Linked DNA regions of Robiginitalea biformata HTCC2501. The protein of the gene in region 2 interacts with the protein of the main gene of each other region in a pairwise test. Links are inferred from orthologs where the notes say so. Each region holds a gene or a part of one and is shown on either strand. Other genes may lie near its edges.

Region 1 (12,127 bases), 830 kb from region 2 along the record:
TCGTTCAGGATATTCCGGACCTTGATGCGGAACGGCTTGGAATTGCCGAACGTACAGTAATCCACGGCGTCCACGTTCAGGTACTGGAAGATCCGGTCGCTCCCGTCCGAATGCAGCATCGAATAGACCCGTTTCAGGCTCAGGTCGATTTCCTTTCGTTCGGAATCCGAATAGTACACCCGCACCCACAACGTGTCCTGGTCGTTCGAATCGTAGACCACCACCGAACCGGAAAAGCGCAGCAGGTCCTCATAGAAAATCGGGATTTCTATGGTCCTGCTGTAATCCGATAAATAGGCATCCAGCTCCGGGATCACGGGGAACGGCGGCTTTTTGCGCGACATGAGTTTCTCCTTGGACATAGAAAGGATTTGGGTTTGCTTGTAACAAATTACGCATTTCTTCGTCAAGTTTAGTAAGCGAACCTAAAACTCCCCGCCGTTGGAAACCATTCTGACTGTCACCAACCTCACTAAAAAATTCGGAGCCCTGACGGCCGTCAAAGACCTGAGCTTCACCATCGAAAAAGGGAATGTATACGGCATCCTCGGGCCCAATGGAAGCGGGAAATCCACCACGCTGGGCATTGTGCTGAACGTGGTAAACCGCACCTCGGGCCAGTTCAGCTGGTTTGACGGGACAAGTACCACCCACCAGGCGCTTAAAAAAGTCGGGGCCATCATTGAACGGCCGAATTTCTACCCCTACATGAGCGCCCTGCAAAATCTCCGGCTGGTCTGCCGGATCAAGGAGGTGCCCTATACGCGGATACGGGAAAAACTCGAACTGGTGGGGCTGTGGGACAGGCGCAACAGTAAGTTCAAGACGTATTCCCTGGGGATGAAACAACGCCTGGCCATCGCCTCTGCCCTCTTGAACAACCCGGAAATCCTGATCCTGGACGAACCGACCAACGGCCTGGACCCCCAGGGGATCCACCAGATCCGGGAACTTATCAAACAGATTGCAGCCCAGGGCACTACCATCCTGCTGGCCTCCCACCTGCTGGATGAGGTCGAAAAGGTCTGCTCCCATGTTGTGATCCTCCGCAAAGGGGAAAACCTCTACACGGGCAAGGTAGACGGCATGCTGGCCAGCCACGGTTATTTTGAACTGAAATCCGCCGATATCGATGCCCTGGAGGCATTCCTTGGAAACCAACCGGAATTCGGCAGCTTCACGCGGGAAAACGGCCTGCTCACGGGGTACCTTGAGGACCCCCTGGAACCGGAAGTGCTCAACGAACGCTGTTTTAAAAACGGTATCCGGTTATCCCACCTGGTCAAGCGCAAAGAAAGCCTCGAACAACAATTCCTGGCCATCACCAACAAACAGGAAGCCCGCAATTCCTAAAATACAACCTGCATGAAACGCCTGCTCCAAATAGAATTCATCAAACTCTGGAACAACCGGGCCAGCCGCTTTTTGGTCCTCGCCTACTTTGGGCTGATTGCGCTGATCGCCCTGGTGACCTCCATCAAAATCGACTGGGGGCCCCTGAAATTCAACGTAGCGGACATCGGGATTTTTAACTTCCCCTATATCTGGCATTTCAACACCTTTATGATTGCCTTTTTAAAGGTTTTCCTGGCCATCGTCATCGTCTCGATGATCTCCAACGAGTACAGCAACAAGACGATCAAGCAGAACCTCATCGACGGGTTGTCCAAGAAAGAGTTTATCGCCTCCAAGGTCCTGACCATCGGCGTGCTCGCCATTGCCTCTACCCTTTTTGTATTCCTGATTTCGCTGGTTTTGGGGCTGATGCATTCGGATTACGATGAAATTGCGATCATTTTTTCCGACCTGGAATACCTGGCGGCCTACCTGGTAAAGTTGTTCGGTTTCTTTGCCTTCTGCTTCTTTGTGGGCATGCTGGTGAAGCGGTCCGCCTTCGCCCTGGGCTTCCTGTTTATCTGGTTTATCGGGGCGGAATTCATCCCCTGGGTCTACCTGACGTCCAAATACACCAAGGGCTACGCGGATTCCATCTACCAGTTCTTCCCTTTCGGGTCCATGTGGCAAACGCTGTCCGAACCGTTTACACGCCTGTCCGTGATCCAGTCGGCCGCCCGGGAAGTTGGGGAGGAAATCGTAAAGGACTACGCAGTCCACGGTTTTCAATTGCTCATCGTCCTGGCCTGGTCCGCGATATTTATCTACCTGTCCTACGTCCTGCTCAAAAGACGCGATCTCTGATATCCGTGCGACGCGATCTTTGATATCCGCAGTTGCGGCATCCAACCGGACCCCGGTGGGCCGTTTATCCGCAATGTCTTCCCCCTGAACGCCTTTCGGTCCGGGATCCGGGAATATTTCGTAATTTACCCTTCCTGGACCGATGAAAATGTTTCAAAAATTGCTATGTGTGGCCGGGCTGCTCTGCGCGCTCGCTACCCGGGGTCAGGAATGCCCCCAACCGGTCTTCCCGGCAGACGGCCAAACGGCTGTTGCCGTGGATGCGAGTATCCAGTGGACCGCCGTTACCGGGGTTACCGCCTACAGCCTGACCATCGGTACCACCCCGGGTGGGACGGAAGTCCTGCCGCTGACCTCAGTGGGGCTTGCCACCTCTTATGCCCCGGCCCGCGGCCTGCCGGATAACCAGGAGATTTTTGTAACCCTGTACATCTTTAACCTGACCCAGGGAACAACGCCCTGCACATCGTTTAGCTTTACCACCGAAGACGTCACCACAGCACCCGGATGCACGGTGCTGCTCAGCCCCACTGACGGATCCCGGAATGTCCCGGTGGGGACGGACATCCGCTGGGCGTACAGCCCGACGGCCACCTCCTACACCATTTCCATAGGCACCAGCCCGGGCGGCTCCGACCTGGTTGACGGGGCCACCGTTGATGATGCGCTCCGCTTTGTGCCGCCCGCCGACCTGCCGGAAGAACAGGATATCTACGTCCGTGTGGTGCCGCAAAACGAAAACGGGGAACCCACCGGCTGTTCCGAGTCTACCTTCAGGACCGGCCCCCTGGCCACCCTCCCCGGCTGCTCGGTGCTCCGTTACCCGGCGGATGGGGAATCCAATATCCCCCTGTCCCCGGTCCTGGAGTGGGATCCGGTACCCGGGGCCACCGGGTACATCGTGTCCATCGGCACCTCCCCGACCACCAACGATGTCCTGGACAGCGCTGATCTTCGCAATGTCACGGAAACCGACGTCATCAATTTTTTGCCGAATACCATCTATTTCGTCCGCATCGTTCCCTATAATTCGGCCGGGGAAGCCCTGGGTTGCGGGCAGACGACTTTTTCCACCATCCTGGGATGCGGCCCGTATTTCGACGCGGGCGGAAATCTGGTGGACCTCCATCCGGAAATTACCTTTCCCGCAACGGTAGGAATCTGCCGGGACAACCCGGTCAATACGGTCAGCGCTATCGATGCGGCAGACGGCTACCGGTGGTACCTGGTGGAAGCACCCGGGCGGGAGCGGCTACTGGCGGAAGGCCCGGACTTTGAAATTCCCGGGGAAGGCACCTACCGGCACGAGATCTACAATACTTTCACAGGGGTTTCCGGGGATTTTGAGTGCAGTTCTTCCAGGGAATTCACAGTGGCCGTTTCTGAAGCTGCCATCCCCGAAGACACCGATATCCGGCTGGGTGCCGGGGTGATTCGAATTGAGGCAAATGTATCCGGAATCGGGGATTACGAATTTTCCCTGGGCAATGCCGACGGGCCCTACCAGGAGAGCAACGTCTTCAGCGACCTCCCCCTGGACTCCTACCGGATATACGTCCGGGACCGCAATGGGTGCGGGATCACAGAAATCCTGGTGGAACCGGACCTGACAGCAGAGGGTTTCCCGAACTTCTTTACCCCGAACGGGGACGGACGCAACGACCGCTGGCAGTTTATCCTCCCGGAAAGCGGCATCAGCCCGGTTCGCGAAATCTCGATCTTTGACCGGTACGGCAATTTGATCGCCCGGGTGGACCCTCAGTCCGATGGCTGGGACGGAACCCTCCGGGGAAATCCCCTCCCACCGAGCGATTACTGGTACCGGGCTGTAGACAACCAGGGAGGCGTAGTCACCGGGCATTTTACCTTAAAACGCTGAAACAGGATGGAAACCAGAAGCCTATATTTCCTGCTCTTCGCGCTCCTGTTTGGCCAGCTGGCCCCCGGTCAGACGTGCCCCCAACTTATATCCCCGGCCAACGGGGAGGAGGACGTCCCGGTAGATGCGGCCATCTCCTGGACGGACCCGGGAAGTTTTTCAGGTTTTATCGTCTCCATCGGCACGACCCCGGGCGGGGTGGACATCCTGACCAACCGCACCTCCTCGCCCATCAGCGGGTATAAGCCCGAAACCGGGTTGCCGGAAGACACCTGGATCTATATCAGCTTTATCCTGATCCTGGCGGACGGGACGGAAATTTCCTGTCCGGGATACCGGTTCCGGACGGCCCCTTTTGACCGGCCCCCGGACTGTACGCGCCTGCTGGCTCCCCGCAACAACGCCGAAGAAGTCGCCCTGGGGGAAGAATTAATCTGGGACTACGCACCACGGGCCACGGGGTATCTGCTGACCGTACTGACTTCCCAGGGTGACACGCTGGTGGCCGAACGGGACATGGGGAACATCCTCGATTTCAACCCCCCGGGGAATTTCCCCCCCGAGACGGATATATTTGTACAGATCACGCCGTACAACCGGCTGGGGCCTGCGCCGGGGGGGTGTCCGGCGGAGCGCTTCCGGACCGGGGCTTCCACGGTGGATTGCGGCCCCCAGCGACCGGAAATTCCCGGCTTTCCGGGGGCTGTTGGCCTGTGTCCGGAACTGGGTTATGCGGAGGTATCGGCTCCGGCAGGGGCGGACGGGTATAACTGGTTCCGGGTGGCTGCCGACGGGTCGCAGCAACTCGTTGCGAGCGGCAGAGAAGTCCGCCTGGACGTTACGGGCAACTATTTCCTGGAGGCGTACAACGAAGTAGGCTCTATCAACGAGTTTGCTATCTGCAATACGCTCGTGGAATTTTCCGTGGTGACCACCCCTCCCCCGATGATCCGGCGCACGCAGGTATCCCGGGAAGTGGACGGGTTGCGCATCCAGGTTTTCCTGGAACAAAACGGGGCGTATGAATATTCCCTGGATCCCGTGTCGGGGTTCCAGTCGTCCCCGATCTTCAGCGGGCTGCCCCTGCAGGGATATACCGTCTATGTTCGGGATGCCTTTGGGTGCGGGCAGGTGCAGCAGGAGGTTGCCCGGAGCCTGAGCGCTGCCGATTTTCCGCCCTTTTTCACCCCGAACAACGACGGGGCCAACGACCTCTGGCGGTTTGACCCGCCGCAGGACCTCTCGGACGCCTATGTGGAAACTATCCGGATATTCGATCGATATGGGAATTTCCTGATCGAACTCGACCCGGAATCCCGGGGTTGGGATGGCAATGTCAACGGCAAACCCGTGCCCGCCTCCGTGTACTGGTTTGTAGCCGTTTCGCTCCGGCAGGAGGTGATCCGGGGCTATTTTGCCCTGAAACGATAGGGATGCCCACCGCAATTTCCATCCCTGCCCGAAAGATCCGCACCCCGCGGCAAGATTCTGCTTCCGGGCGAGGAAGCCTCCCGGGGCTTTTGTATTTTTAAGGCATGAAATTCAAGGTAGTTTCGGAATTCCAGCCGACAGGGGACCAGCCGGCCGCCATCGCCCAGCTCAGCGGGGGGATTCGCGAGGGGGATCGATACCAGACCCTGCTGGGGGTTACCGGGTCCGGCAAAACATTTACCGTTGCCAACGTCGTGGAACAGGTACAACGACCTACCCTTGTGCTGGCGCATAACAAGACCCTCGCGGCCCAGTTGTATTCCGAGTTCAAGATGTTTTTCCCGGAAAATGCCGTGGAGTATTTTGTGTCCTACTACGACTATTACCAACCCGAGGCCTACATCCCCACAAGCGGCCTGTACATCGAGAAGGACCTATCCATCAACGAGGATATCGAGAAACTCCGGCTGAGTACCACCTCCTCCCTCCTCTCCGGGCGGCGGGACGTGCTGGTGGTTGCCTCGGTTTCCTGCCTGTACGGTATCGGGAACCCGATTGAGTTCCAGAAGAACGTAATCCATCTTGAACGGGACCAGGTACTGGCCCGCACCCGGTTGATGCACCAGCTGGTCCAGAGCCTGTATTCCCGGACGACAGCGGATTTCCGCAATGGGAACTTCCGGGTTCGGGGCGATGTCCTGGATGTCTTCCCCGGCTATGCGGACCACGCTTTCCGCATCCATTTCTTCGGGGATGAAATCGAGGCCATCGAAGCCTTTGATCCTTATAATAACAAGGTGATCGAAGAATATGAAACCCTGAATATCTACCCGGCCAATATGTTTGTGACTTCCCCGGATGTCCTCCAGGAAGCCATCCACAAAATCCAGGACGACCTGACTGCCCAGGTTGCCTATTTTAAGGAAATCGGCAAGCCCCTGGAGGCAAAACGCCTGGAGGAACGGACAAACTTTGACCTGGAGATGATCCGGGAGTTGGGGTACTGCTCGGGTATTGAAAATTATTCCCGCTACCTGGACGGGCGCGAGCCAGGTACCCGGCCGTTCTGCCTGCTGGATTACTTCCCGGACGACTACCTGATGGTGGTGGACGAAAGCCATGTGACCATCCCCCAGGTACACGCCATGTACGGAGGCGACCGGTCGCGGAAGGAGAACCTGGTGAACTACGGGTTCCGCCTGCCTGCCGCCATGGACAACCGTCCGCTGAAATTCGAGGAATTTGAAGCGCTTCAAAATCAGGTAATCTACGTCAGCGCCACACCGGCCGACTACGAGATGCAGCAGAGCGGCGGGGTGTATGTGGAACAGGTTATCCGCCCTACCGGCTTGCTCGACCCGGTTATTGAGGTTCGGCCAAGCGAAAACCAGATCGACGACCTGGTGGAGGAAATCCAATTGCGGGTACAGCGGGACGAGCGCACCCTGGTCACCACGCTCACCAAACGGATGGCCGAGGAACTGACCAAATACCTGACCCGTATTGACGTTCGCTGCCGGTACATCCACAGCGACGTGGATACCCTGGAGCGGGTGGAAATCATGCAGGACCTCCGCAAGGGGATTTTCGATGTGCTGGTGGGGGTCAATTTACTGCGGGAGGGGCTCGACCTGCCCGAGGTATCCCTGGTGGCCATCATCGATGCGGACAAAGAAGGGTTCCTCAGGAGCAACCGTTCGCTGACCCAGACGGTGGGCCGGGCAGCCCGCCACCTGCAGGGCAAGGCCATTATGTATGCGGATACCGTGACGGACAGCATGCAAAAGACCATAGACGAAACGAATTACCGCCGGCAGAAACAACTCGATTACAACAAGGAACACGGAATCACCCCCAGGGCCCTGAAGAAAAACCTGGACAGCGTGCTGGCCAGAAACTCGGTCTCCACCTTCCACTTCGAGAAAAAGGAACGCGATGCAAGGGAACCGGACCCCGCCTACCTGACCAAGGAGCAAAAAGAGGAACTGATACGCAAAAAACGCAAGGACATGGAACGGGCCGCCAAGGACCTGGACTTTATGCAGGCGGCCAAATTGCGGGACGAAATAAAAGTGCTGCAGGAGAAAGCCTGATTGCAGGAGAAAGCCTGATTGGAGGAGAAAGCCTGATTGGAGGAGAAAGCCCGATTGCGGGAGAAAGAACATTTATTGGCCCACTTTGAATTCCGGGTGATGTGCCACATACCCTGCCGGCCGGGATTTCCACAAAAAAAACGCCCCGAAACCGGGGCGCTTCCCTAACTAACCAACTAAACAAACCAACCATTATGAGGCCCGTTAGGTGGGCCAGCCATAATTCGTTTACTTGCCAATTTCAATAAGCCGCTTTGGCTTCGGCAAGGCTTCTTCTTTCTTAGGGAGTGTAAAACGCAGGATACCGTCTTCGTAGTTGGCTTCGATGGCCTCCTCGTTTACGGATTCCGGCAGGGTAAAGGCCCGTTTGAAATTCGAATACCAGAATTCCCTGCGGGTATATCCCTTTTCGTCTTCCTGTTTCTCCTCTTTGTGCTCCATGGAAATGGTCAGCACGTTGTCGTCGACCTCAATGTTGAAGTCTTCTTTCTTCTGACCCGGGATGGCCAGCTCCAGGGTAAAGTCGGTCTCCCCCTCGCGGATATTCACCGCAGGCAGGTTTTGGTTGTAGCGATCTACCCCGCCGAACCAGTCGGGCATCATCACGTCGTTCCAGAAGCTTGGAAACAATCCGGTGTGTTTACGTACTAGTGTCATGATATGTAATTTTTTGTTGTTTTAAAATTTCACCCTATAGAGAGCAAACTACATACCGATTGGGAAATGCTGTCTTTATGACATATATGTTGGAGTTATCCCTGCCTTATTGGCAGGTGTCGGTGGCGGCTCCGCAGGTTTGTCGGGGTGTGAACGGCACGCCCCCTCAGGGACAAACAGCTACCTTCCTTGAATTGCCGCAGGCCTTAAATGAAGTGGGCGTTAATTGCAGTGGACTGAATTGTAGCCGGTTTAATTGTAGTGGGCCTTGAAGATATTGATCAAAACGTCCGGGGGGACGATCTTATCCGGGTAGCGGTGCATGATAGTCAGCACCTGCTCGATAGCGGAAGGCCGCAGGCCCATACCCAATCCGATATCGTGTAATCGGCGTATCTCCTCCGGGTGGCGGTCCTTGTCTACATTCATCAGCAGGACGAGCCGGTGGAATTGCAGGATGCGGTCTGCCTGGGTTTTGGGCATGATCTTTTCGACCTGGCTCTCAAAGAGCGAATCGAAGTCCTCCCGGTGCACCCCCAGTTGCTCGGACACCCCCAAAAGAAAGGAATATTCCGAATCCTTGATAGCGGTATCGGCCCGAGCAAAGGAAATCATTTCCGAAAGTATGCTGAGTTTCTCCTCGTAGGTGCTCATAGGCGGGACCGGGTTGGGTGATCGTTACTTAGATAACTCGAAATTCCGGGATTTCGTATATCCGGAACCCGTGGATCCCAACCCTCCGAAAAGGCATCGCCGCATGGTATAATCACATAAAAAATCCCGCAAAACCCAATGACCGGATGCCACCGAAAAGGTCCTGCGGGATTATCCTAAATAGGCTGTCCCTTAGCTGGTAAACCGGATCGGCACCTCATAGGTCCCGCCGCTTTGAAGCCCTGTACCCGCAATGTTGTGGTAGTTCAGCTTGGCCTTTACATAGCGCTCCAGCCGTTCGTTGTCCGTGCGTACGGAGAGGACGACAATCTCATTGTCGTTGTTGACGGTAAAACGCACCCAGGCACTCAACTCCTGATTGTCTTCCAGAACAATGTTGTTGTCTTTTAAAATGTCCCCGATCTTGGCGCACACCTTGGTTTCGGGAGCAATCGGTTCGGTGGTACCCTCTGTTGCCAGGGCATTGGCGGAAAACAAAAGGGCAGCTGCTACGGATAAAACACTAAATTTTCTCATGACGTTGTTTGTTTTGATGATTGATGAATGAAGTTCTTTGATTAAAAAGACGAGTGCTGCAGGCAATCGTTACAATTATTTACGCTTTTAACATTTTTTTAATCGATTTTCTGATAATTCCATACTTCCTGGCGGTTATTTCCAAAAAGACTTCAAAAAATACCTCCGGAATCCTGAGCGTCTGTTCAGCAGACGGTTATCGGATACGAAGACATGGCAAATGTCTGCCCGATCTGCGAGACCGGCAAGGAGGCAGGTGAAATTTCACCCAGGCTTAATACCCGGACGCCTTCCGTATCAATAACAAAAAAAAGGGGTCATGTTCTCGTAACATGACCCCTCCGGTTTGTTTCCTGAAAGAATTTCAGGCAAGCACTTCCTTCACCTTGTCCGCGGCTTCCTGGAACTGAACTGCGGAGTGTACCGCCAACCCGGAATTATCCAGGATCTCCTTGGCGAGTTCGGCGTTGGTGCCCTGCAGGCGCACGATGATCGGCACCTTTATGGCGTCTCCCATATTCTTATAGGCATCCACGACACCCTGGGCCACCCGGTCGCAGCGGACGATCCCTCCGAAAATGTTGATAAGGATGGCTTTGACGTTGGCGTCCTTGAGGATGATCCGGAAGGCTTCCTCCACGCGTTTTGCATCGGCCGTCCCTCCGACGTCCAGAAAATTAGCAGGTTCGCCACCGGCCATCTTGATCAGGTCCATGGTTGCCATGGCCAATCCGGCCCCGTTCACCATGCAACCGACATTCCCGTCCAGGTCCACGTAATTCAGGCCCACGGCACGCGCCTCCACCTCGATGGGGTTCTCTTCCCTCAGGTCCCGCATTTCCGCATACTGCTTGCGGCGGAAGAGCGCATTGTCGTCCAGGGACACCTTGGCATCCACAGCCAGGATTTTATCATCCGAGGTCTTCAGTACCGGGTTGATTTCAAACAAGCTCGCATCGCTTTGCTCATACGCCTTGTAGAGGGAGCTTACAAATCGTGTCATTTCCTTGAAAGCCGTACCCGAAAGCCCCAGGTTAAATGCGATTTTGCGGGCCTGGAACGGCAGCAGGCCGGTAGCCGGGTCTATCTCTTCGGTGAAGATCAGGTGGGGGGTCTTATCGGCTACCTCCTCGATATCCATCCCGCCTTCGGGGGAATACATGATCATCACACGCGATTCCGCCCGGTTGAGTAGTACGGACATGTAGTATTCCTCCGTGTCGCTGTCTCCCGGGTAGTAGACGTCTTCCGCAACCAGTACCTGGTGCACTTTTTTACCTTCGGCAGATGTCTGGGGGGTTACCAAATTCATCCCGATGATCTCCTCGGCGATGGATTCCACCTCTTTCAGGTTTTTGGCCAGTTTCACCCCGCCGCCCTTGCCACGGCCCCCGGCGTGGACCTGAGCCTTGATGACATGCCAGCTCGTGCCGGTTTCCTGTGTGAGCTGCTTGGCAGCATCCACGGCTTCCTTCTTGTTATGGGCCACGATGCCGCGCTGGATGCGGACGCCGAAACTCGCCAGAATCTCTTTTCCTTGGTATTCGTGTAAATTCATGTTGGTTTTATAAGGAGTTGCATGCAAAAATAGCAAACCGCATGGACTTCCCCTAATGCAAATGCCTTCGGGTCACTCCGGCTCAATATCCTTGAAGTCGAGCGGGTCAAAATTGCGGAAATGCCCGTTCATTTCGATGCGTTCCCGCGTTTCATTCAACTGCTGGAGCACCCGGATGGTCTCCCTGAGGTGGTCCAGCAAAAAATCCAGGCGCGCGGCCTCGCCGGGAATCTGCAACAGGCTGTATTCCTGTTCAAAGGACAAACCCATTTTATGGGCCAGGGTATAGCTGTTGAACAGTTCCCGCTTTACCGGGCCAAAGGGCAGGTCCATCAATTCATAGAGTTCCCGGCACGCCTGGTATACCGCTTCGGTCTGAACGGGCACGGCGTCATTCACCGCGTCCAGGAACCGGATTTCGCCCCCCGGGTAGCTTTTACCCTCCAGCACCGGCTGGAAGCGCACCACCCGGAACACCTGCCGCGCCACACAGACGACGTCCATCGAACCGTCTGCATAGGTATTCACGATGTCCTTGAGCTGGACCTCCGTACCATAGGCAATCGTATTCTCGATGTAAACGGGTATCCCGAAGGTCTGGGCCTCCTGCCGGCAGTCTCTGATAAGCTGCTTGTAGCGCTCCTCAAAAATATGGAGAGGGACGGACTCCCCGGGAAAGAAAACGGATTGTAAGGGAAACAGCGGTAAGACCATATTGGGATTTTGCTTAAATCTACAAAGCGGCAACAGAAGATTCAACTTCCCGGGTATTTTATATTTGTTGCATTTATAACAATTTGTTTTAATTTAAAATCACTGTCTGATTTTTTTGACGGTACGGTATAAGTGAATTAGTTTTGCCCAAATTCATTCGATTATGAAAGGGAAGGATCTACTGGGGATTGCAAAGGATTTTGGTGCACCTGTGTACGTTTACGACGCAGGGAAGATCCAGTCGCAGTTTAAACGGCTTACCCATGCATTCCGGGTAGTTCCCAAGCTCAAGCTGAACTACGCCGCCAAGGCTTTGTCCAACCTGTCCATCCTCCGGTTGCTGAACAACCTGGGGAGCGGCCTGGATACCGTCTCCATCCAGGAGGTGCAACTGGGGCTCCTGGC
Region 2 (12,022 bases):
GATAAAAGCTGCAGAAATTAATTGTTGCCCAGGATGATTGGTAGGCCGTCCTCGCCGGACCCAACAACAACCACCTTGGCATTGGGCGATTCCGCAAGTTTCAATGTAGCCTCTATTCCCTTATCGGAAAGGATTTTATCGGTCAGGGAAGCACTCAGGATGCGGTTGGCGTCGGCTTTACCCTGGGCCTCAATCCGCTGCCGCTGGGCTTCCTTATCGGCGCTGATCAGCCGGAATTCATATTCGAGGGATTGCTGCTCCTGTTTTAATTTCCGCTCGATGGCTTCCTTTATGGTTGCGGGAAGCGTTACATCGCGCACCAGGATCTCATTGAGCTGGATATACTGGTCGTCTACAATTTTCTGGGTTTCGCTGAATATTTCCTGCTGGATGGCGTCCCGCTTACTGGAGTAGAGCTGTTCCGGGGTATAGCGCCCCACAACCGACCGGGCCGCAGACCGGATAGCCGGCAACAGGATGCGCTCTTTGTATTCCTCCCCCTTTTCCTGATGCAGTTTGCCGAGGTCACTGGCCTTGGGCTGGAACCAGGCCGAAGCGTCGAGTGATATATCCAGGCCATTGCTGGAGAGTACTTTCATCTTTTCAAATACTTCCTGCTGGCGCACCTCGTAGATAAAGACTTTGTTCCAGGGCGCAACAATGTGGAACCCTTCCCCCAATGGGGGCTCGTCGGTTACCACTCCATCCCCGAAGGTTCGGTAGAGGACCCCCGCTTCACCGGAACCGATGGTTACGGCCGATTTGGAGATGAGGATAATGAGTAAAATAATCGTAATGACTGCCGGTAAGGCAATTTTGGGTAATCTGTCCATAGTAAATTTCAATTATAGCAATCCGTTATATTTTCTGATAAACCACTCAGCTGCAAGGCAACTGACGATGCCAAAGAGCAGCCAGCGGAAATCTATTAAAGGTACAACATTCCTGCGGCTTTTCTGAACGGGGCGGAAGCGATCTGCCTGCAGCAGGCTGTCCCGGAGTTCGGAAGCCGTATCCGGGTAATAGAGGGCCCCGCCGGTCTCCCGGGCCAGAAGCCCCAACGTGGCTGCATCGCTGGAAAGCTGTTGGGCCTCCAGATCAAAGGCCATCAGGCTGAAGGACCCGGACTCGCTGAAGCCCGAATCGCCGGCAATGACCGTAAACTGGTAGGTGCCCGGAGGCAGCCCGGCCACATCGGCTTCGTAAAAGTCCGACCGGAGCGCCATGGGCCGGGATTCCAGACGGTTCCCGGTACTGTCGGCAAGTTCGAGGGTTAAACGGGCCCCGGGTTCAAATGCAAAGGACTCGTCGTAAAACCGGGCCCGAATCCGGGCATTGCCGCTGTCTTCATACAGCGGCTGATAGTCCAGGGTCAGGCGTTTACTGCTGCCTCCTGCCGTCAGGAACAGAAGGGTTTTGGCGATAAACTCGTCAAATGAGGCAAAATCCCCGGAATTCCTGAAGGCGGCCATCCGCCACTGCCAGATTCCGCTGCCCTGCAGCAACGCCTCCCGGTAGGGGCCTTTAATCAGTACAAGCAGGGGTTCCTCCATGTCCACCCCGCGAACCTGCTGGCCGAGCAGTGTCTGGTTCTCCGCCCCGATCAACAAATTTCCCAGGGGGCCTTCCAGGGGGGGATATCCGGACACGTCCCAATCGGAAAGGTCAAAGTACCCGAACCCGGCATCCCGCAATGGCAAAATATCGTCGGCGGGGCCTATATCGGCAAGTTCATACACCGATTGTGCCTGGTTGAGAAACGACCAGTGTGTCCGGGGGCCGGTCAGGGTCATCCTGGGTACATCCCTTTGCGCAAGGGCCTGGAAAAGGGACCGGAACCGGGTATCCGGTTGGTAGAGGATCAGCAGGTCGGCGGCATCCAGTTGCTCAAGGGCTGTCTCGGGGCTCACCAGCCGAACCTCCCGCTGTTCGTTTTGTAGGATACTCCGCCGGAGTGCCCCCAGGTCCGGATGGTTCCCGGTATGCACCAACAGGATCCGCGTCCGTTCGTCCACCACTTCCAGGCCCGCAATCCGACGGTTATTGGAGGTATTGCGTTCCCCGGGCAACGCGCTGAGTTGTGCAGCCAGCCGGTGAAAGCCCACCGCTTGGGCATCGAGCAGAATTTCCGATTGCCAGGTGGAGTTGCCTGCGCCCAGGCGGACGGTTTCCCGGTACACCCGATTACCGTTGTCGGTGATTTCCAATTCTGCAACTGCCGGAGCGTCTCCGGAATAGGAAACCAGGACTTCTACCGGGAATTTATTGTCCAGGAAAGCATAGCGGTTTACATTCAGCTGGTCGATTCGGATATCCCGATACCGGGTAGTGTCCCCGATCACAATGGGGTACACGGGGATGCCCGTCCCTGCCGCCTGCAGATAGCTCCTCCCGGAATTTTCGTTCCCGTCCGTGGCAATCAGGATAACCGCATGGTCCGAGTTGATGGCCTGGGTTGCCCGGTCCAGCGCAGACCCGATATTGGTCCTGCCGGCGGTAAAATCGAGGCTGTCCGATAAGCGCATTGCATCGCCAAAGGTGAACAGGTCCCGGTCAAATCGATCTGCGATTTCCGGGTCGCGGCCAAAAAGGGACCGCAGGTTGTACAGGGCCTGTCGGGAACTGTCCGTGCGGATGGATGCGCTGTTGTCCAGCAGCAGGACCAGGCGGTGTTTTTCGAGGAATACCCGGGTTTCGCGAATCTTTGGGTTAATCAACAATACGAGCAGGCCCCAGACCGCAAAGAAGCGGAGGGCTGCCAGGAAGTACCGGAACCGGGTGGGCCCCGGCCGGAAAAAGTACTGAAACCAAACCAGTCCAAGGCTCAGGATGGCACAGAGCACAATCCAAAATACCGGATGGTCGGGCATTTACGTCTTTCTTCCTTTTAATTCATTTTCAGATGCCGGTTAACACGACTGTCAACCAGCAATACGAGTAGTCCCGACAGGAGGACAATGCCTGCATAACCCAAAAACATCATGCGTGATTTAGCGTTAAATCCAAATGGCCTTTCCCGGGCCGACCTGTCAGTAAATTGGCCACCTCGGGAATTGTCAGGTGAGCATGCCGCCGTCCACGTGCAGCACCTGACCCGTCACATAGGCCGACAAATCCGAAGCGAGGTACAGGCAGGCATTCGCCACATCCTCCGGGGTCCCGCCCCGTTTGAGGGGAATGGCGTCGCGCCAGCCCTGAACGGTTTTCTCGTCGAGTTTCTCGGTCATTTCCGTTTCGATAAAGCCCGGCGCAATTGCATTGCACCGAATATTCCGCGACCCGAGTTCCAGGGCCACGCTTTTGGTAAAACCAATCATCCCCGCTTTGGAAGCGGCGTAATTGGCCTGACCGGCATTTCCCTTGACGCCCACCACGCTGCTCATATTGATAATGGAGCCGCCCCGTTGCTTGAGGAAGGTGCGCTGGATTGCCTTGGTCATATTGAACACGGATTTCAGGTTGATTTCAATCACTTTGTCAAAATCCTCTTCGCTCATCCGCATCAGCAGGTTGTCCTTGGTGATACCGGCATTGTTGACCAGGATGTCCACACCGCCAAAATCCTCCAGGACCCGGGCCACCAACTCTTCGGCCGCTTCAAAGCTGGACGCGTCGCTTTTGTATGCCCTGGCCTTGACGCCCATGCCGCTTAATTTGTTTTCGAGCTCCTTGGCCGGCCCGTCGCTGCTGCTGTATGTGAAGGCAACATCGGCACCCTCCCGGGCAAAAACTTCCGCGATGCCGCTTCCGATACCGCGGCTCGCCCCGGTGATGATCGCTTTCTTTCCTTCTAGGATTTTCATGTAGCTGTTGGTTTAGGATAGCTTCTACCCAAAGATAACGGGTTTGATGCAAGATGCCATAAAAAATCCCGCTCAGGGCGGGACTTTATTATACTGTTAACGAATTCAGGCGAGGACTTCGGAGACCTTCTCCCCGATTTTGGCCGGGGAATCCACCACGTGGATCCCGCATTCCCGCATAATGCGCTTTTTGGCCTGTGCCGTATCGTCGCTGCCGCCGACAATCGCCCCGGCGTGCCCCATGGTACGCCCTGCAGGCGCCGTCTCTCCGGCAATAAAGCCAACTACGGGCTTCTTGCTTCCGCTTTCCTTGTACCAGCGGGCTGCCTCGGCTTCGAGTTGCCCTCCAATTTCGCCGATCATCACCACGCATTCGGTTTCCGGATCGGTTACCAGCAATTCCAGGGCTTCCCTGGTGGTAGTCCCGATAATCGGGTCTCCCCCGATACCGATGGCCGTGGTAATGCCGAGCCCCTGCCGCACTACCTGGTCGGCTGCCTCATAGGTAAGCGTCCCCGATTTGGAAACGATGCCCACGCCGCCCTTTTCAAATACAAAGCCCGGCATGATGCCCACCTTGGCTTCCCCGGGGGTAATCACGCCCGGACAATTCGGGCCGATCAGGCGACTGCCGCGGTCCTTTACATAACTATGGGCCTTAATCATATCGGCTACCGGAATCCCCTCGGTAATCGTAATGATCACCTTGATCCCGGCGTGGGCCGCCTCCATGATGGCATCGGCGGCAAAAGCCGGCGGGACAAAGATTATTGAGGTATCGGCCCCGGTTTCGGATACGGCGTCCTGAACAGTGTTAAAGACCGGTTTGCCAAGATGCTTTTGGCCGCCTTTGCCCGGGGTGACGCCCCCGACGACATTCGTGCCGTAATCGATCATCTGTTCGGCGTGAAAGGTTCCCTCGCTTCCGGTAAAACCCTGTACAATTATTTTGGAGTCTTTGTTAACTAGAACGCTCATGTATCCGTGTTTTGGTTTTCACAAAAATAGGCCTTACGATCAATTTGGGCTATTGAATTCTTATTGTTTTTTCAACTGGGCGGCCAGGGCGGGTATCTGCCTGAGCGCTGCCAGCTGTTTCATGCGCTCGCGCGATTCCTCTGCCGGACTGCCAAAATAGGTCTTCCCGCCTGCCAAGGATTTTGATACGCCTGCCTGGGCGAGTATTACAGCCCCCTTGCCTATGGTTATCGCACTGATTACCCCAACCTGGCCCCACAGGGTTACCTCGTCCTCGATGACCACGCAACCCGCAATCCCGGTCTGGGAAGCGATCAAACAACGCTTGCCGATGACCGTGTCGTGCCCTACGTGGACCTGGTTGTCCAGCTTGCTGCCGGCGCCCACCCGCGTGTCTCCGGTAACGCCCCGGTCGATTGTACAGAGGGCGCCGAGTTCCACATCGTCCTCCAGGACGGCCCGGCCTCCCGAGAGGAGGCGGTCAAATCCCTCCGGGCGCTTCTTGTAATAGAAGGCGTCGGAACCAACAACGGTACCCGATTGCACAATCACCCGGTCGCCCAGGATGCAATGGTCCCCGATGGTTGCGTTGGGGTGGATCACGCAGTCTTTCCCGATACGGACATGGGCCCCAATTCGCACGTTGGGCCCTATTGCCGTCCCCTTGCCAATCTCGGCCGTCTCTGCAATGGATTGCCCAAAACCTTCAAATGGCCGGAAATGCCGGGTTAGTTTATTGAAATCCCGGAATGGGTCTTCGGATATCAGCAGGGCCTTGCCTTCCGGGCAATCGACTTCCTTATTGATCAGGATAACGGTTGCAGCGGATTGCAGGGCTTTGTCGTAATATTTCGGGTGGTCCACAAAAACGATATCCCCGGGCTCCACCACGTGAATTTCGTTCATACCGCCAACCGGGAAATCCGCGGGGCCCACAAAGCGGCACCCGAGAATGCCGGCAATATCGCCTAGTGTGTGATTCCCGGGAAATTTCATCTATGAATCTTTGGCGCGTTCCATGTAGGACCCATTGGATGTGTCCACCTTGATTTTGTCCCCTTCGTTGATAAAGAGCGGCACGTTGATCCGCGCCCCGGTCTCCACGACGGCTACCTTGGTCGCATTTGTGGCGGTATTGCCCTTGACGCCCGGTTCCGCCTCTGTAACCTCCAATACCACGCTGGCAGGCATATCCACCGAAAGCGGCATGCTGTCCTCCGTATTGAACATAATGGTTACCACCTCTCCTTCTTTGAGGAGTTCAGGTGTATCCAGGGCGCTTTCCTGAAGCGCTATCTGGTTGTAATCGTCCGTATTCATAAAGTGGTAGGTCTGCCCGTCGGAATAGAGGAACTGGTAGGAACGCGTCTCCACGCGTACGTCGTCTATTTTATGACCCGCCGAAAACGTATTGTCGATGACCTTGCCCGTGGTGATGCTCTTGAGTTTGGTGCGCACAAAAGCAGGCCCTTTACCGGGCTTCACGTGCAGGAATTCCACAATCTTGTAAATATCGTTGTTGTGCCGGATACAAAGTCCTTTCCGGATATCGGATGTGTTTGCCATAAACTACTAGTTGTTGCTAAAATAACCTTTCATGATGCCCCGTTGGGAATCCCGGATAAATTGCAGGATCTCATCCCGCTCCGGGGTAGCTTCCACCTCGGCCTCGATAATCTGGACCGCCTGGGAATTGTTGTAATTGCGCTGGTAGAGAATGCGGTAGATGTTCTGGATTTCCCGGATTTTTTCGGCCGTAAACCCGCGGCGCCTGAGCCCGACGGAATTGATCCCCACGTACGACATGGGCTCCCGGGCTCCTTTGACATACGGGGGTACATCCTTCCGCACCAGGGAACCCCCGGTTACAAAGGCGTGCGTGCCGATAGAAACAAACTGGTGGACGGCCACCAGGCCGGCGAGCACCACATAGTCTCCGATGGTTACATGCCCGGCCAGGGTAGAATTGTTGGAAAAGATACAGTTGTTGCCCACCACGCAATCGTGGGCGATGTGGCAGTACGCCATGATCAGGCAGTTTTTGCCAATCACCGTCTTCATCCGGTCCGAAGTGCCCTTGTTGATGGTAGCGCACTCCCGGATAGTTACATTATTGCCGATTTCCACCGTGGTTTCCTCCCCCTGGTATTTCAGGTCCTGAGGCGGGGCGGAAATCACAGCCCCCGGAAAAATATTGCAGTTCTTGCCGATACGCGCGCCCTCCATAATGGTCACGTTCGACCCGATCCAGGACCCTTCCCCAATCGTTACGTTGTTGTGGATGGTCGCAAAGGGTTCGATGACCACATTCTTGGCTATTTTAGCACCCGGGTGCACATAGGCCAGGGGTTGATTCATATCAGACGTTTTTGGTTTTTACGATCTGCGCCATCAGTTCCGCTTCGGAAACAAGCTTGCCATTCGCATAGGCATAGGCAGACATATGGCAGATGCCCCGGCGAATCGGCGACATCAGATCGCATTTAAAAATTAGTGTATCCCCGGGAACAACCTGTTGTTTGAATTTCACATTGTCGATCTTCATGAAATACGTAAGGTAGTTCTCCGGGTCGGGCACCGTGCTCAGCACGAGGATGCCCCCGGTCTGTGCCATGGCCTCAACCTGGAGTACCCCGGGCATTACCGGCGCCCCGGGAAAATGCCCTACAAAAAACGGCTCGTTCATGGTGACGTTTTTAACCCCCACTACATGGGTGTCGGACAATTCCAGGATCTTATCCACCAACAGGAAAGGCGGCCGGTGCGGCAGCATCTTCATGATCTGGGTAATGTCCATCAACGGGGTCTGGTTCAGATCGTACTTCGGAACCTTGTTGCGTTTCTCGAGCTTGATGATCTTGGACAGTTTCTTCGCAAACTGCGTATTCACGTAGTGACCCGGCTTGTTGGCTATCACCTTCCCTTTAATACGCGTGCCGATCAGCGCCAGGTCCCCGATCACGTCGAGCAGTTTGTGTCGCGCCGCCTCGTTCGGGTGGTGCAGGGTCAGGTTGTCGAGGATGCCATTCGGCTTTACGGATAGTTTTTCCTTTTTAAAAGCTTTTTCGAGCTTTTTCATCGTTTCTGCGGAAATCTCCTTGTCCACATAGACGATTGCGTTGTTCAGGTCGCCCCCTTTGATCAGGCCGTTTTCAAGCAACATTTCCAATTCGTGCAGGAAGCTGAAGGTGCGGGCATCGGCAATTTCATCCTTGAAATCCGACAGGTGTTCCAGGGTGGCATTTTGGGTCCCCAGGACCTTGGTCCCAAAATCCACCATCGTGGTAACCTGGTATTCCTCGGCGGGGATTACAGTAATCTCGCTGCCTGTAGCCTCGTCCCGGTAGGAGATTACATCCTTAATAACGTATTCCTCCCGGTCCGCATCCTGCTCTACAATGCCGGCCGACTCCAGGGCTTCCACAAAAAATTTGGAGGAGCCATCCATAATCGGGGGTTCCGGGGAGTCCAGTTCAATCAGGACATTGTCGATATCGAGCCCCACCAGTGCCGCCAGCACATGCTCGGACGTCTGTATTTTTACGCCCCGCTTCTCCAGGTTCGTCCCGCGTTGCGTGTTGATCACGTAATTTGCATCTGCCTCAATAATCGGCTCACCTTCCAGGTCTACCCGTTTAAAGGCAAATCCGTGGTTCTCAGGTGCGGGTACAAACTTCATGGTCACATTCGCCCCCGTATGCAGGCCTACGCCCTGCAGGGTCACCTCCTTGGCAATGGTTCTTTGCTTGGTCATAGGATTACTTACCGTTTTGCTTTTCAAGCGATTCCACCCGGCTTACCAACCGGGGCAGGTTTTTAAAATGCACATAAGATTTGTTAAAGTCTCCGTAGTTGAGGGCCGGAGAGCCCTGAAGTACTTCGTCGTCCTTGACATTTCGGCCAATCCCGGACTGGGCCTGGATCTTGACCCGGTCTCCGATGAGGATGTGTCCCACAATCCCCACCTGGCCGCCGATCATACAGTGCTTCCCGATCTTGGTAGATCCGGCGACCCCTGTTTGGGCAGCAATGACGGTGTGTTCGCCGATCTCCACATTGTGTGCAATCTGGATCTGGTTGTCCAGCTTCACCCCGCGACGCAGGATGGTGGAGCCCAGGGTGGCCCGGTCAATAGTGGTGCCCGCGCCGATGTCCACGTGGTCTTCGATTATGACATTCCCGGTTTGCGGAATCTTGGAATAGACCCCATCGTCATCCGGGGCAAAGCCAAAACCGTCCGCGCCAATGATAGCCCCGCTGTGAATCACGCAATCCCTCCCAATCTGGGTTTCCGAATAAATCTTGGCACCGGCAAAAACAATCGTGTTGTCTCCGATCACCACATTGTCGCCGATGTAGGCGTTTGGGTAAATCTTTACATTGTCGCCCATGCGGACGTTATTCCCCACGTAACAGAATGCGCCCAGGTAGCAGTCCTTACCATATTCGGCCGATTCTGCCACATGCACCGGGTCTTCCACCCCGGTTTTTGCACTTTTCACCTGGTCGTAATACGCCAGGAGTTTGGAGAAGGATTTATAGGCATCCTCCACCTTGATCAGCGTGGTGGACAGGGATTGCTCGGGGGTAAAATCTTTGTTGACGATAATGATGGACGCCTCGGTACTGTATACGTAGGGCGTATACTTCGGGTTGGCCAGGAAAGTCAATGAGCCAGCCTCGCCTTCTTCTATTTTTGACAACTTATGGACTGCAATCTCGGGGTTGCCCTCAATTTCGCCTTCCAGGATGCCTGCGATCTGACTGGCCGTAAATTCCAAGTGTACTACGTGCTAATTGTTTTCAGTGGTGACAAAAGTAAGAAAAATTAGATTACGCCTTTCTTGGGGTAACAGATATAGTGCTTAACGACATCGGCAGAAAGCGCCTGCAGATTGAGCTGGTCGGAAGTACTCGCAACATCGCGTATTTTGCCATTTTCCCGGAGGATATTGATATTCTGGCGGTCCTGGTTGTAGGCGCGGTTGACAATTTCCCCGGAAAACACAAAGTAGCCGGCCTCATCCCGGGTCAGGCCCCAGGCTGCCTGCACCCTCTGAATCTTGCCTTCCAACTTCGATTCCGCGATGGGCTTCTTCTTGATTTTGATGGCCGGCAACCGACGGTTTAGCAGCATTTTGCACAGACGCGAAAGCACCGGGTCCGGATCCGATTGCCAGTCCTTCAGGGCAGCCAGGATATCCACGTCGTCCAGGCCGGCAAAACGGTGGAGGGCTTCCGGGGTATCCGGGAAGCCGCCCCCTTCCAGGGCCAGGAAATACTCCAGGTTGCGGCCGCAGTGCTCCAGCTTTCCGTCAAGGTAGCGCTCCCTGGCCCTCCGGAGCAGGCGCACCAGCACCTGCTCGGCCGCAAGGCCGGTTTTATGCAGGTATACCTGCCAGTACATAAAGCGGCGGGCCATCAGGAATTTTTCGACCGAATAGATGCCCTTTTCCTCTACCACGAGTTTCCCGTCGTAGACTGTGAGCATGGTTATCAGGCGTTCCGAATTGATATTCCCCTCGGCCACCCCGGTGTAGAAACTGTCCCTTTTCAGGTAGTCGAGCCGGTCCATATCGAGCTGGCTAGACACGAGCTCGTTCAGGAATTGCTTTTTATAACAACCCCGGAATATTTCAATGGCCACCTCCAATTGCCCGCTGAATTCCTCATTGAGTTGCCGCATAAAGCGCAGGGAGAGCTCCTCATGCGAATGCCCGGGAATCAATTCGTTTTCAAGGGCATGGGAAAACGGCCCGTGGCCGATATCGTGCAGCAGGATGGCACAGAGCAGGCCGTTTTCCTCCTCCGGGGTGATCTCAAGTCCTTTCCGGCGGAGCAGGTCTACGGCATTTTGCATCAGGTGCATCGCCCCCAGGGCGTGGTGGAAGCGCGTGTGATGAGCCCCCGGATACACCAGGTAGCTCATCCCCATTTGGGAGATACGGCGCAGGCGCTGGAAATACGGGTGGCCTATTAAATCGAATAACAGCCTGCTGGGAATGCGTATAAATCCGTAAATTGGATCGTTGAAAATCTTGAGCTTGGGAACGTGTTTCAACGCGGGCGGCTTTAGGTGGGTCAAAGGTAGCCAATTGCCGGCAGATTCGCATGCAGCCACCCGGTTTCCCGGCATCCGGACCTTAATCCCCGTATAAAAACCGGCGCATGAAGAACTTTACCATCCTATGGGTAGACGACGAAATCGACCTGCTCAAATCCCACCTGCTCTTCCTGGAGGAGCGGAACTACCGGGTAGTTACCTGCAACAGCGGGCAGGATGCCCTGGAAGCCATCCGGCAGGAATCCTTTGATATTGTTTTCCTGGACGAGAACATGCCCGGGCTTTCCGGCCTGGAGACCCTGACGGAAATCAAGCAGCAAAATGCCTCCCTGCCGGTGGTCATGATCACCAAAAACGAGGAGGAATCCCTGATGGAAGAAGCCATCGGGTCCAAGATTGCCGATTACCTGATCAAGCCGGTAAATCCCAACCAGATCCTGCTCTCACTCAAAAAGAACCTGGACCACAGCCGGTTGGTTTCCGAAAAAACCACCGCGGGGTACCAACAGGAATTCCGCAAAATCGCCATGGACCTCTCCATGATCAACTCCTGGGAGGGGTGGGCGGACCTCTACAAGAAACTTATATACTGGGAACTGCAACTCGAGAACATCGAAGACACGGGCATGTTCGAAATCCTGGAGAGCCAGAAAGCCGAGGCCAACCAGCAATTCGGAAAGTTTATCGAAAAAGAATATCCCGCCTGGTTCTCCGGGGAGGAAGCCCCCGTACTGTCGCACACGCTCTTCAACCAGCGCATTGCCCCGGTGCTCCGGGAGGGCCCTACCCTGCTGGTGGTTATCGACAACCTGCGCTACGACCAGTGGTTTGCCTTTGAGGATGCCCTCTCCCCTTTCTACAAAAAAGATTCGGAAGAGGCGTACTGCAGCATCCTGCCCACAGCCACCCAGTATGCGCGAAATGCTATTTTTTCCGGATTAATGCCCCTGGAAATGGAACGTCAGTTTCCGAAATGGTGGAAAAACGACACGGATACCGGCGGAAAGAACCTGCACGAAGCGGATTTCCTGGGGGCCCAGCTCAAGCGGCTCGGGCTGGACCTGGATTGGGAGTACCACAAAATCAGCAGTCTGAAACAAGGGAAACACCTGGCCCAGCAATTCAAAACCATGAAGGATAAAGACCTGGTGGCCGTGGTGTATAATTTTGTGGACAT

What was found.
Region 1: the proteins of sucD (region 2) and sucC interact in binary tests that used the Escherichia coli proteins (3 or more experiments, as listed by UniProt). The link is inferred for Robiginitalea biformata HTCC2501 from one-to-one orthologs.

Annotation. Positions count from the first base shown.
Region 1 is NC_013222.1:1,767,750-1,779,876, reverse strand. What follows is about bases 8,912-11,750. They hold sucC (ADP-forming succinate--CoA ligase subunit beta), read right to left. Parts: upstream 11,009-11,750; coding sequence 9,815-11,008; downstream 8,912-9,814. Other genes in these bases: RB2501_RS07880 (LON peptidase substrate-binding domain-containing protein), read right to left, coding at 11,081-11,722; RB2501_RS07890 (hypothetical protein), read right to left, coding at 9,106-9,450; RB2501_RS07895 (hypothetical protein), read right to left, coding at 8,912-8,913. In the rest of the region: RB2501_RS07930 (hypothetical protein), read right to left, coding at 1-362; RB2501_RS07925 (ABC transporter ATP-binding protein), read left to right, coding at 442-1,353; RB2501_RS07920 (ABC transporter permease subunit), read left to right, coding at 1,366-2,199; RB2501_RS07915 (T9SS type B sorting domain-containing protein), read left to right, coding at 2,342-4,078; RB2501_RS07910 (T9SS type B sorting domain-containing protein), read left to right, coding at 4,085-5,509; excinuclease ABC subunit UvrB, read left to right, coding at 5,614-7,602; RB2501_RS07900 (Hsp20/alpha crystallin family protein), read right to left, coding at 7,831-8,259; more of RB2501_RS07895, read right to left, coding at 8,512-8,911; lysA (diaminopimelate decarboxylase), read left to right, coding at 11,886-12,127. UniProt on the Escherichia coli protein: Succinyl-CoA synthetase functions in the citric acid cycle (TCA), coupling the hydrolysis of succinyl-CoA to the synthesis of either ATP or GTP and thus represents the only step of substrate-level phosphorylation in the TCA.
Region 2 is NC_013222.1:2,590,474-2,602,495, forward strand. What follows is about bases 2,846-5,579. They hold sucD (succinate--CoA ligase subunit alpha), read right to left. Parts: upstream 4,782-5,579; coding sequence 3,909-4,781; downstream 2,846-3,908. Other genes in these bases: RB2501_RS11490 (vWA domain-containing protein), read right to left, coding at 2,846-2,870; fabG (3-oxoacyl-[acyl-carrier-protein] reductase), read right to left, coding at 3,057-3,803; RB2501_RS11505 (UDP-3-O-(3-hydroxymyristoyl)glucosamine N-acyltransferase), read right to left, coding at 4,842-5,579. In the rest of the region: RB2501_RS11485 (prohibitin family protein), read right to left, coding at 18-833; more of RB2501_RS11490, read right to left, coding at 846-2,845; more of RB2501_RS11505, read right to left, coding at 5,580-5,777; efp (elongation factor P), read right to left, coding at 5,778-6,347; lpxA (acyl-ACP--UDP-N-acetylglucosamine O-acyltransferase), read right to left, coding at 6,354-7,139; RB2501_RS11520 (bifunctional UDP-3-O-[3-hydroxymyristoyl] N-acetylglucosamine deacetylase/3-hydroxyacyl-ACP dehydratase), read right to left, coding at 7,141-8,535; lpxD (UDP-3-O-(3-hydroxymyristoyl)glucosamine N-acyltransferase), read right to left, coding at 8,540-9,562; RB2501_RS11530 (HD domain-containing protein), read right to left, coding at 9,610-10,842; T9SS response regulator signal transducer PorX, read left to right, coding at 10,950-12,022. UniProt on the Escherichia coli protein: Succinyl-CoA synthetase functions in the citric acid cycle (TCA), coupling the hydrolysis of succinyl-CoA to the synthesis of either ATP or GTP and thus represents the only step of substrate-level phosphorylation in the TCA.